2 regions of the Cellulosimicrobium sp. BMG9.23 genome follow, and region 2 is predicted to be linked to the other one. Evidence: predicted binding sites of a transcription regulator. Region 2 holds the regulator's gene; the other holds the start of a gene.

Region 1 (6,060 bases), on a different contig from region 2:
CGCCCTGGAGCATGCGGCCCGCGGGGATGCCCGTCCACGCCGAGACGACCTCGGCGATCTCGTCCGCGCCGACCTTGTCCGCGATCATCGGCGCGCTGTCCACACCGCCGACCGCGTCGGCCGCGTCCTCCGCGGCCTCCGCACGCTCGGCCTCGTCCACCTCCCGCTGCACCTGCGGGATCTCGCCGTACTGCAGGCGGCCCGCGGTCTCCAGGTCACCCTCGCGGATCGCGCGCTCGACCTGGACGCGCAGCTCGTCGAGCTTCGCGCGCAGGTCGCCGACGCGGTTGTGCCCGGCCTTCTCGGCCTCCCACCGCGCGGTGAGCGACGCGAGCTCCTCCCGGCGGTCGGCGAGGTCGGCGCGCAGGCGCTCGAGCCGCTCGAGGCTCGCGGGGTCGGTCGACTCGGAGAGCACGACCTCCTCCATCTCCAGACGCGTCACCGCGCGCTGCAGCTCGTCGACCTCGACGGGCGACGAGTCGAGCTCCATGCGCAGGCGCGACGCGGCCTCGTCGACGAGGTCGATCGCCTTGTCGGGGAGCTGGCGGCCGGTGATGTACCGGTCCGACAGCGTCGCGGCGGCGACGAGCGCGGAGTCCGCGATCGTCACCTTGTGGTGCGCCTCGTACCGCTCCTTGAGCCCGCGCAGGATCGCGACCGTGTCCTCGACCGACGGCTCGCCGACGAAGACCTGCTGGAAGCGGCGCTCGAGCGCCGGGTCCTTCTCGACGTGCTCGCGGTACTCGTCGAGCGTCGTGGCGCCGACGAGGCGCAGCTCGCCGCGCGCGAGCATGGGCTTGAGCATGTTGCCCGCGTCCATCGAGGAGTCAGATCCCGAGGCGCCGGCACCGACGACGGTGTGCAGCTCGTCGATGAAGGTGACGACCTCGCCGTCGGACGACCGGATCTCCTCCAGCACGGCCTTGAGGCGTTCCTCGAACTCGCCACGGTACTTCGCGCCCGCGACCATGCTCGCGAGGTCCAGGGAGATGAGCCGCTTGCCCTGGAGCGACGTCGGGACGTCGCCCGCGACGATGCGCTGCGCGAGGCCCTCGACGACGGCCGTCTTGCCGACGCCCGGCTCACCGATGAGGACGGGGTTGTTCTTCGTGCGGCGCGACAGCACCTGGATCACGCGGCGGATCTCGGAGTCGCGACCGATCACGGGGTCGAGACGGCCGTCGGCGGCGGCGGCCGTGAGGTCGGTGCCGTACTGCTCGAGCGCCTTGTACGTGCCCTCGGGGTTCGGGCTCGTCACGCGCGCGCTCCCCCGGACCGCGGGCAGCGCGGAACGCAGCGCGTCGGCCGGCGCGCCGGCCTGCTGGAGGATCGTCGCGGCCTGGGACGACCCGGCGGCGAGGCCGATGAGCAGGTGCTCCGTCGACACGTACTCGTCGCCGAGGCCCTGCGCCTCCTTCGCCGCGTTCTCGAGCACCGCGGACGTGGCCCGCGACGGCTGGGGCTGCACGACGGCGGAGCCGCTCACCGTGGGCAGCGCGACGAGCGCGGCGCGCAGCCGCTGGCCGATCGCCTGCCGGTCCGCGCCGACGGCGTCGAGCAGCCCGACGGCGACGCCGCCGTCCTGGGCGAGCAGCGCCGCCAGGAGGTGGGTCGGCTCGAGCTGGGGGTTGCCGGCAGCGGTGGCGGTCTGGATCGCGTCGCCGATCGCCTGCTGCGACATGGTGGTGAACTTCGTCTCCATCGGGGCTCCGGTGGTTGATCAGGGGACAGGGTCTGACCAGTGGAACGGTCCTCAAGTTGAGTGTATTCCGCTCAACTTCGATCGCCGACCGTGCCGGCGAAGCACTGCGGACGCAGAGGATGAAGTCGCCGGACGTTCGTCTCAAATCGGCATCGACCCTCGCCCCCGCCGCGGATCCACGACATGCTGGACGGGTGAACCCCTCGCCACTGCGCAAGCGACTCGGACTCGGCGCGCTCCTCGCCACCCTTGCACTGTTCCTCGCAGGGTGCATGAGGATCGACATGGACCTCACGCTCAACGAGGACGACACCGCCGACGGCACGATCGTCATGGCGATCTCCGACGAGACGGCCGAGGCGCTGGGCCAGGAGCCGCAGGCACTCTGGGACCAGATGGGCTCGGAGATGGAGGGGGACCTCCCGCCGGGGGCGACGCAGGAGCCCTACGCCGAGGACGGCTACACCGGCACGCGGATGACCTACAGCGACCAGCCGATCTCCGACATGTCGACGGGCGCCACCGACGAGCTCTCCATCACGCGCGAGGGCGACGAGTTCGTGGTGAGCGGCGCGATGGACATGTCCGACCAGGAGCTGGGCCTCGACGGCACCGACCCGGAGTCGGACGAGATGACCCGCCAGATGATGGAGGGCTTCGAGTTCAGCATCTCCATCACGTTCCCCGGCGAGGTCGGCGAGACCAACGGCCAGGTGGACGGGAACACGGTGACGTGGACCCCCGTGATGGGCGAGGTGACCGAGCTCTCCGCGCGCGGGTCCGCGGTCGCCGGTGGCGCCGCGGCAGATCTGGGTGACGGGACCACGGACGGCTCGACCGACGGGTCCGACGACGGCACGGACGACAGCACCACGGGCTCGTCCGCGGACTCGGACAGCGACGAGGGCTCCGACTTCCCCTGGTGGATCCTCGGCCTGGTCGGGGGACTCCTGCTGCTCGCGATCATCGGTCTCGTGCTCTGGCTGGTGCTGCGGAAGAAGCCCGACGCGCAGGACGGCAACGCCGGCTTCGCCCAGGGCGGCTACCCCGGTCAGCCAGGTGCGCAGCAGGGCCAGTACCCCGGTCAGCCCGGCCAGTACCCGCCCGCCGCGTACCCCGGGCAGCCGGGCCAGCCCTTCCAGCAGGGCCAGCCGGGTCAGTACCCGCCGCAGGGTGGTCCCGGCGGTCCGTACCCCGGCCAGCAGGCTCGACCCGACCAGTTCCCGCCGCAGCAGCCGGGCCAGCAGGGTCCGCAGGGTCAGTACCCGCCCGCACAAGGCCAGCAGCCCGGCCGACCGGGCGTCCCGCAGGGTCCGTACGCGCCGCCGCAGGGCCAGCAGCCCGGATACCCCGGTGGCGCGCCGGGGCACCCGCAGCAGACACCGACGACGCCGTACCAGCAGGGTCCCGCGCCCACGCAGCCGCTGCCTCCGCAGCCCGGCCCGGTGCCGCCCGCCCCGACCCAGCCGCTCCCACCGCAGCCGGGCACCGCGGCGTCGGACACCGGACCCGCGGGCCCCGGCCACGACGACGGTGACGACGAGATCGACGACGCCACGAGGCTGCGCCCACCGAGCTGACGGCTCGCGCACCGCGAGGTAGAACGGCAGGCCGCGAGGTAGAGCCCGGCGGGTTCTACCTCGCGGCCTGCGGTTCTACCTCGCGCCTACGGTGCCGTCTCTCAGCCCCAGAGGAGTTCGGCCGGTTCGTAGGCGAGCGCGACGGCGCCGAGGCCAGGGTCGACGGCGGCCAGCGAGCCCGGCGACCACGACGGGTTGCGGTCCTTGTCGACGACCTGGGCGCGGATCCCCTCGACGAGGTCCGGCTGCGTGTCCACGAACCAGGCGACGAGGCGGTACTCCTGCTTGAGGGCCGACCGCAGGTCCGTGAGCCGACGAGCGCTGCGGACCGCTGCGAGCGCTACCGTCACGGCGGTCGGGGACAACGTCTCGAGCTCGTCCGCCTCGGCGCCGGCCGTCTCGTCGCCCGCGGCGGCCTCGGCGCGCAGCGCCGCGACGATCCCGGGCACCGTCTCCTCGCCGTAGCAGCGGTCGACGCGCTCCTGCCGGGCCGCGAGCGCGGACGGCGGCGGCACGATCGCGTGCCGCAGGGCCACGGCGTGCACGGCCTGCGCGTCGAGCGGGTCGACGCCCGCGGTCGCGAGGGCCACGAGGTCCTCGTGCAGCAGCCCGAGCCGCTCCGTCGGCACGTAGTGGTCGGCGAGCCCGGCGTGGATCGCGTCGGCGCCGTCCATCGTCACGGCACCGAGCGCGAGGTGCTCGCCGAGCCGCCCGGGCGCCCGCGCGAGCAGCCACGAGCCCCCGACGTCGGGCGTGAAGCCGATGCGGGTCTCCGGCATCGCGACGCGCGAGCGCTCGGTGACCACTCGCACGGTCGCGTGGCCGGCGAGCCCGATCCCCCCGCCCATCGTCACGCCGTCCATGACCGCGACGACCGGCACCGGGCTCTCGGCCAGCGCGGCGTCGACGGCGTACTCCCGGCGGAAGTACCGCCGTGCGTCGGCACTCCGCCCGGCGACGACCGACGCGTGCAGCTCCCGGATGTCGCCGCCCGCGCAGAAGCCGCGGTCGCCCGCACCGTCGAGCAGGAGCACGCGGACGGTCGGGTCGTCGCGCCACGCGTCGAGGACGGCGGCGATCTCGCCGAGCATGTCGTAGCCGAGCGCGTTGAGCGCACGGGGGCGATCGAGGGTCAGGTGGCCGACGGCGTCGTCGGCGCGGGCGATGATCTGGCTCGTCACCCGTGTCACGGTACCGTCGGGCATGGCTTCCGCGACGGACGAGTGGCGCCCTGACGTGCTGGGCGACGACTGGGTCGCCCGCGACGTGCCCCTGCCCGACGGCGCGGTGGCGACCCTCGTACGGCGGGTGCGTCCCGGCGTCGGGCACGAGGGCGCGTCCGCCGACGGTGACGCGGCCGGGCGGCCTGCCGTGCTGTACGTGCACGGGTATATCGACTACTTCTTCCAGACCCACGTCGCCGAGGCGTTCGAGGCGCGCGGCTACCGGTTCTACGCCCTCGACCTGCGCGGGTACGGCCGGTCCGTGGGTCGCGGCTCGGGTGCTCCGTCGCGGTCCGACGACGACCCGAACTTCGTCGCCGATCTCGCCGTCTACGCCCAGGACCTCGACGCCGCGGCGCACGCGATCCGGGCCGAGGGCCACGACCGCCTGGTCGTGCTCGGCCACTCGACGGGCGGACTCGTCGCGAGCCTGTGGGCGGACTCCCGGCCCGGGGTGCTCGACGCGCTCGTGCTCAACAGCCCGTGGTTCGACCTCAACAGGTCGTGGGTCTACCGCGGTCCGGTGACGTGGGCGATCGACGTCGTCGGGCGGTTCGCGCCGCGGCTCGTCGTCGGGCACCTGGACGAGAACTGGCCGCGGGCGCTGCACGCGAGCACGGGTGGCGAGTGGGACTTCGACCTCGCCTGGAAGCCGCTCGAGGGGTTCCCGGCGCGGGCCGGCTTCGTGCGCAGCGTGCGCCGGTCGCAGGCGCGGCTCGCGCGCGGCCTCGCGATCGACTGCCCGGTGCTCGTCCTCGCCTCGGCCCGGAGCGGCCCCGCCGCCGGGTGGCACGAGGAGCTGCTCACGACGGACTCCGTGCTGGACGTCGAGCACATCACGACGCGCGCGCGGCACCTCGGCGACGACGTGACGGTCGTGACCGTGGAGGGTGGCGCGCACGACCTCGCGCTGTCCCCCGAGCCCGCCCGGTCGACCTACCTGGCCGAGGTCCTCGACTGGCTCGACGCCCGCGTCTGACCCGTTCCCGCCCTCTCATCGCCGTGTCCGAATCCCGCTAGCCAGACGGTCCTCCGCGAGGCAGGATCGATCCGTGACCACGCAGCAGACAGCCCGGCCCGCGCACGGCCCCACGTCGCCGGGCGCTGCCGACCCGCAGTTCGCCGAGCGCTACCGCGCCATCGCGTCCCGCGACCGCCGGTTCGACGGGCAGTTCATCACGGCCGTGCGCACGACCGGCATCTACTGCCGTCCGTCGTGCCCCGCACGGACCCCTCGGCCGGAGAACGTCACGTTCTACCGTACGTCGGCCGCGGCGCACGAGGCGGGCTACCGCGCGTGCAAGCGCTGCCTCCCCGAGGCGGTGCCGGGGACGCCGAGCTGGGACCTGGGGCACGATCTCGCGGCCCGCGCGATGCGGCTCGTCGGCGACGGTGTCGTGGACCGCGAAGGCGTGGACGGCCTCGCCGCGCGCCTCGGGTACTCCCCGCGCCACCTGCACCGCGTCCTGCAGACCGAGCTCGGCGCGGGGCCCATCGCCCTCGCCCGCGCGCTGCGCGCCCAGACGGCGCGGTCCCTCATCACCGGGACCGACCT
Region 2 (6,060 bases):
TCGGCGTCCACCGCCGACCGCACGTACTGCCGTGCCACGGAGTGCGCCGCAGCGGCGTGCCGCTCGTACAGGGCACCGTAGGCGCTCGGGTCTCCACCACGCACAGCAGTGATGAGCTCGGCGTCGCTCAACGCCTCGCCCGACACCTGTGTTCGCGCCTCAGTCATGCCACCGCCCTGGACATCGTCCTGCAGCAGCAAGACGTACGACGGTGCTCATGGTAGACGCCTGTCCAGGTTCCGGGGAGGGGTTCCACGACATCGGTCTCGGACGGGGGTGAACCGTCCCGCTTCGTCCTGTCTTTACCCGCTACCGACAGTTCTTTTCACCCGCTGCAGCACCTCGGCGAAGTTTCTCGCCGAACCCGCGTCATGACCGAGGTCCTCGCCCGTCTCATGGACATGGAACACATCCATGGGTACGCCGCGCCTGCCCCCGAGCGCCTGCGCGAGGCCTGGCGCGAGAGGAGCGTCGAGAGCGTCTGGCTGCGCCCCGGCGACTGGTACCACCCCGCCGTGGACGCGCTCGCCGAGGCGGTGATCGACCGCCAGGACGTCACCCCCGCCGCGGAGCGGCTCGGGCAGGCACGCGGCGAGGCCGGCGTCGGCATCGGCGAGGCGATCGACGACGTGGCGTGCCTGTACCGCTCGCACGAGCGCGAGCCCGATCTCGAGCTCCTGCGCGCCGTCGCGGTGGGCTGGGCCGAGGGCTACGCCGCGACCCCGGTCTCCCCCGAGGTCCTCGACCCGGAGTCCGGGCTCGCGACGCCGCAGTACCTGACGCACCGCCTCCGCGAGACGTACGGCGCAGCGCAACGCTCGGGCGTCCCGGTCGGCGACACCCACGGGCTGCTCGTCGTGGACGTGGCCGTCGACGACCTGACGGGGTGGCAACGTTTCGCCCGGTCGGCGGCGATGGGCCGCGCGCTGACCCAGACCTTCGGCGACGGGCACCCCATGGCGTCGCTCGGCAACGGGCTGTTCGTCGTCCTCGGTGAGCGCCTGGTCGACGGCGAGGCGGTCCGGGCGGAACTGCGCCGTCGTATCGAGCGCACCGGGCTCTCGCTCGGCGTCTCGGCGATCCTGCGCCGTCCGCCGCGCCTGTGGACCGAGCCGCTGCCCGGGACCCACGCGGCCGCCGTCGCGCTGCTCGACACGCTGCAACGCTGAGCGGTCCGGGCGCGAGGCCGGGCGCGACGACGCCCCGGCCCGAGCGGGCGATCGCTCGTTCCGGGGCGTCAGGGGTGCGGGGCGTCCTCGCGGTCTGATGGGTGGCCAGCCCGCCTCCGAGCCGGCCGCGCGTCAGCGCGGCGTGAAGGTGAGGCAGTCCGCGCTGATCTCGCTCGACGGGCCCGCGCCGACGCGGATCGACGGCGCCGAGCACTCGAGCGACTCGTTGTGGACGCACTCCGTGCGCTGGCAGGCGCCGACGTGAGCGAGGACCTTCTCGAGCCCGCCCTTGGTGCCGAGCGGGATGAAGGTCGCGCACTCCGCGTCGCCGACGTGGCCGGCGATGGTCACGGCGCCCGCGTGGCACCCGTGGTCGTGGTTGTACCCGCACCCGTCGATGGAACACTCGACGACCTGGGGCATCTCCATGAGGCTGCTCATCGTTGTCTCCTCGCTCCGAGGACCCGGGGGGCCGGGCTTCCGTTCTCCACGGTATTCCCGGAATTCCCTCGTGTATAGCAAGCAAGGCCTGACTAACAATTGCAGCGTGTGCATTTATTTAGCGCACATCATTCTTTCGAAATGAGTCTTGCGGGGGCGCGGCCGCGGGTCCGCTGCCCCTCGGGCGCGTTCAGCCGTCGGCGTCCGGCCGGGCGGACGGCCGCCAGATGACGAGCGCGCGCGCCTCGGCGTGCTCGGCGAACGTCTCGCGCAGGGCGTCGTCGACGCCGCGGCGCACGCTGCGGCCCCGCGGCACCACGACGACGTCACCGCTCGCCGCCGCGGCGAACACGCGCCCGCCGGGCTCGACGCGCGCCGACAGGGCCTCGAGCCGGCGCTCGAGCCGCTCGACCTGCGACTCGAGGGCCAGGATGCGCTGGATCCCGGCGAGGTTGATGCCCTCGTCGTGGCTGAGGCGCTGCACCTCGAGCAGCTTCGCGACGTCGCGCAGCGAGTAGCGGCGACCGCGCCCGGCGGCGCGGCGGGGTACGACGAGCCCGAGGCGGTCGTACTGGCGCAGCGTCTGCGGGTGCATGCCCGCGAGCGCCGCCGCCTGGGAGATGACGAGGACGGGCGCGTCCTCGGGGACCTCCTGGCTCACGACCCCACCCCCGTCACTCCGCCGCCTGGCGCGCGAGATCGGCCCGCACGTCCTGCCCGTCGGTCTCGGCGGCGAACGCCTCGACAGCCTCGCGCGCGGCCTTCGACAGCTTCTGCGGGACGGCGACCTGGACCGTGACCAGCAGGTCCCCCGCACCCTTCGCCGTCTGGACGCCGCGACCCTTGACGCGCAGCGTCCGGCCCGACGGCGTGCCCGCGGGCACCTTGACCTTTACCGTGGACCCGTCCAGGGTCGGCACGGAGATCGTCGCGCCGAGCGCGGCCTCCGCGAACGTCACGGGGACGCTCGCGCGCAGGTTGGTCCCGTCGAGCGCGAACACGGGGTGCGGCGTGACGCGCACGGTGACGACGAGGTCGCCGGCCGGTCCGCCGGCGCTTCCTGGGCGGCCCTTGCCGCGCAGGCGGATCTTCTGTCCGTCCCGCACGCCGGGCGGGATGCGCGTGGTCACCTGGCGGCCGTCGACGGTGAACGTGACGGTCGAACCCTCGACCGCCTGCCGGAAGGGGAGCGTCGTCGCGGCGGCGACGTCGGCCCCCGCCTGCGGTCCGCCGAAACCCGGGCCCGCGAACCGCTGACCCGCGGCTCCGCCGCCGAACATCGAGCCGAGGATGTCCTCGAACCCGGCGCCGCCCTGACCACCGGTCGAGTAGCGCACGCGCCCTCCGCCCGGGGCGCCGCCGAACATGCCGCCGAACAGGTCCTCGAAGCCCGCGCCACCGGCGCCGCCGGGCCCCGCGGAGAACCGGGCACCGCCGCCCGCCATCGCCCGGATCGCGTCGTACTGCTCGCGCTCCTTCGGGTCGGACAGCACGGCGTACGCCTCGCCGATCTCCTTGAACTTCGCCTCGGCCGCGTCGTCACCCGGGTTGTGGTCGGGGTGGTGCTGCCGCGCGAGCTTGCGGTACGCCTTCTTGATCGCGGCGTCGTCGGCGTCCTTGGGGACGCCGAGCGCGGCGTAGAAGTCCTTCTCCATCCAGTCCTGACCGGTCACGGCGCCTCCCTCCGGGTCGTGTCTCGTGTGCTCGTGGGTCTGTCCTCGCGGTGCTCGACCGGGGCGCTGCGGCGCTCCCGGTGGTGATCGTCCCGTGCCCGACGGCGGGGCGCACCTTCGCGCGGAAGGTGCGCCCGCGCCGTCGGGCACGGGGGTGGTGCTACTCCGGGCCGACGACGGAGACGCGCGCGGCGCGCACGACGCGCTCGCCGATGCGGTAGCCCGGCTCGATGACGAGGTTCACCGTGGCGGTGGTGGCCTCGGGGTCCGTCTGGTGCATGAGCGCCTCGTGGACGTTCGGGTCGAACTCCTCGCCGACGGTCCCGTACCGCTGCACCCCGAACCGCTCGAGGCTCGCGTCGAGCTTGTCCGCGATCGCGGCGAACGGGCCCGTGAGCTCGCCGTGCTGGCGGGCGCGGTCCACGTCGTCGAGCACGGGCAGCAGCGCGGTCAGCACGTCCTCCACGCCCTTGGCGCGCGCGGCCTCCTGGTCGCGCAGCGCCCGGTTGCGGTAGTTCGTGAAGCTCGCGCGCTCGCGCTGGAGCGAGTCGAGGTGCTGCGCCGCCTCGGCCTTCGCGGCCAGCACGGCCGCGTCGACCTCGGCCTCGCCCGAGGGCTCGAAGTCGAGCCCTTCGAGCGGGTCGGTCCCTGCCTCGTCGCCGGCGCCGGGCGGCGTGCCGGCCCCGGGATCAGCCGAGGGGCCGGCCCCGGCCGCGCTCTCGCGCGGCCGGGCGGTCTCCGGGTCGACCTTGCGCTTGTCGGTGAACTGGAAGGGCTTGTCCTCGGGACCCTGACCGGTCTCGCCGGCCTGCTCCTCGGGGCCCCGGGCCTCGTCCGACGTCACTTCTTGTCGTCCTCGTCGTCCACGATCTCGGCATCGACGACGTCCTCGTCCGGGGTGGACGAGTCGGCCGCGGGCGCGTCCTGCGAGGTGCCGAAGTCAGGGGCGGCCTGCTCCTGCTCGGCCGACGCGTAGAGCGCCTGGCCGATCTTCTGCGACGACGTGACGAGCTTCTCGTGCGCCGTCTTCACCGCGGCGGCGTCCTCGCCCTCGAGCGCGGACTTCACCGACGCGATGTCGGCCTCGACCTCGGTCACGACGTCGGCCGGGAGCTTCTCCTTGTTCTCGGAGACGAGCTTCTCGGTCGAGTACACGAACGCCTCGGCCTGGTTGCGGGTCTCCGCCTCCTCGCGACGCTTCTTGTCCTCGGCCGCGTGCTCCTCGGCCTCCTTGACCATGCGGTCGATGTCCTCCTTGGGCAGCGCCGAGCCGCCCGTGATGGTCATCTTCTGCTCCTTGCCGGTGCCGCGGTCCTTGGCGCCGACGTGGACGATGCCGTTCGCGTCGATGTCGAAGGTGACCTCGATCTGCGGCACGCCGCGCGGGGCCGGCGCGATGCCGGTGAGCTCGAACGTGCCGAGCGGCTTGTTGTCGCGCGCGAACTCGCGCTCGCCCTGGAAGACCTGGATGAGCACCGACGGCTGGTTGTCCTCGGCCGTCGAGAAGATCTCGCTGCGCTTGGTCGGGATGGCCGTGTTGCGCTCGATGAGCTTGGTCATCACGCCGCCCTTGGTCTCGATGCCGAGGGACAGCGGGGTCACGTCGATGAGCAGGACGTCCTTGCGGTCGCCCGTGATGACGCCCGCCTGCAGCGCGGCGCCGACGGCCACGACCTCGTCCGGGTTGACGCCCTTGTTGGGCTCCTTGCCACCCGTGAGCTCCTTGACGACGTCCGTCACGGCCGGCATGCGGGTGGAGCCACCCACGAGCACGACGTGGTCGATGTCGGAGACGGAGACGCCCGCGTCGGAGATGACCTTGTGGAACGGGGCCTTGGTCCGGTCGAGAAGGTCCTGCGTCATCTGCTGGAACTGCGCGCGCGTGAGCTTCTCGTCCAGGTGGATCGGGCCGTTCTCGCTCATCGAGAGGTACTGCATCGAGACGTTGGTGCTCGTCGCGGACGACAGCTCCTTCTTCGCCTGCTCCGATGCCTCACGCAGACGCTGGAGCGCGATCTTGTCCTTCGACAGGTCGACGCCCGAGCTGTTCTTCACCTGCTTGATGAGGTGCTCGACGATGCGCTGGTCCCAGTCGTCGCCGCCGAGGCGGTTGTCGCCCGACGTCGCGCGGACCTGGATCGTGGAGAAGTCGTCCTCGTCCTTGCCGACCTCGAGGAGCGAGACGTCGAACGTGCCGCCGCCCAGGTCGAAGACGAGGATGAGCTCGTCCTCCTTGCCCTTCTCCAGGCCGTACGCGAGCGCGGCCGCGGTGGGCTCGTTGACGATGCGGGTCACGTTGAGGCCCGCGATCTGGCCGGCGTCCTTGGTCGCCTGGCGCTCGGCGTCGTTGAAGTACGCGGGGACCGTGACGACCGCGTCGGTCACGGGCTCGCCCAGGTACTCCTCGGCGTCGCGCTTGAGCTTGCCGAGGATGCGCGCGGAGATCTCCTGCGCGGTGTACTTCTTGTCGTCGATCTCGACGTCCCAGTCGGTGCCCATGTGGCGCTTGACCGAGCTGATGGTGCGGTCGACGTTCGTGACGGCCTGACGCTTGGCGACCTCGCCGACGAGGACCTCGCCGGTCTTCGAGAACGCGACGACCGACGGCGTGGTGCGCGACCCCTCGGCGTTCGCGATGACGGTGGGCTCGCCGCCCTCCAGGACGGCGACGACCGAGTTGGTGGTTCCGAGGTCGATCCCGACTGCTCGTGCCATGTGTGCTGCCTCCGTTGTGCTGTGGTCGCACCGGTCCCCGTGGCGCACGACGGCGCACGGTC

The links. Region 2 encodes HspR, which represses chaperone genes until heat shock. Its sites were predicted from a motif close to AAGTTGAGTCNNNNNGACTCAACTT; they were not measured.
Region 1: clpB (ATP-dependent chaperone ClpB) is a predicted target of HspR. The motif match lies at 1,756-1,780, and genes of this name have one in related genera.

Annotation. Positions count from the first base shown of each region.
Region 1 is NZ_JBZGBZ010000002.1:240,784-246,843, forward strand. It holds gene clpB (ATP-dependent chaperone ClpB) at 1-1,702, opposite strand, end outside; gene AC4H2G_RS03195 (LppM family (lipo)protein) at 1,897-3,282, shown strand; gene AC4H2G_RS03200 (enoyl-CoA hydratase/isomerase family protein) at 3,384-4,463, opposite strand; gene AC4H2G_RS03205 (alpha/beta hydrolase) at 4,486-5,484, shown strand; gene AC4H2G_RS03210 (AlkA N-terminal domain-containing protein) at 5,558-6,060, shown strand, end outside.
Region 2 is NZ_JBZGBZ010000005.1:204,592-210,651, forward strand. It holds gene AC4H2G_RS09665 (sigma-70 family RNA polymerase sigma factor) at 1-167, opposite strand, end outside; gene AC4H2G_RS09670 (hypothetical protein) at 372-1,169, shown strand; gene AC4H2G_RS09675 (DUF1540 domain-containing protein) at 1,302-1,610, opposite strand; gene AC4H2G_RS09680 (heat shock protein transcriptional repressor HspR) at 1,801-2,271, opposite strand; gene AC4H2G_RS09685 (DnaJ C-terminal domain-containing protein) at 2,285-3,283, opposite strand; gene grpE (nucleotide exchange factor GrpE) at 3,444-4,127, opposite strand; gene dnaK (molecular chaperone DnaK) at 4,124-5,998, opposite strand.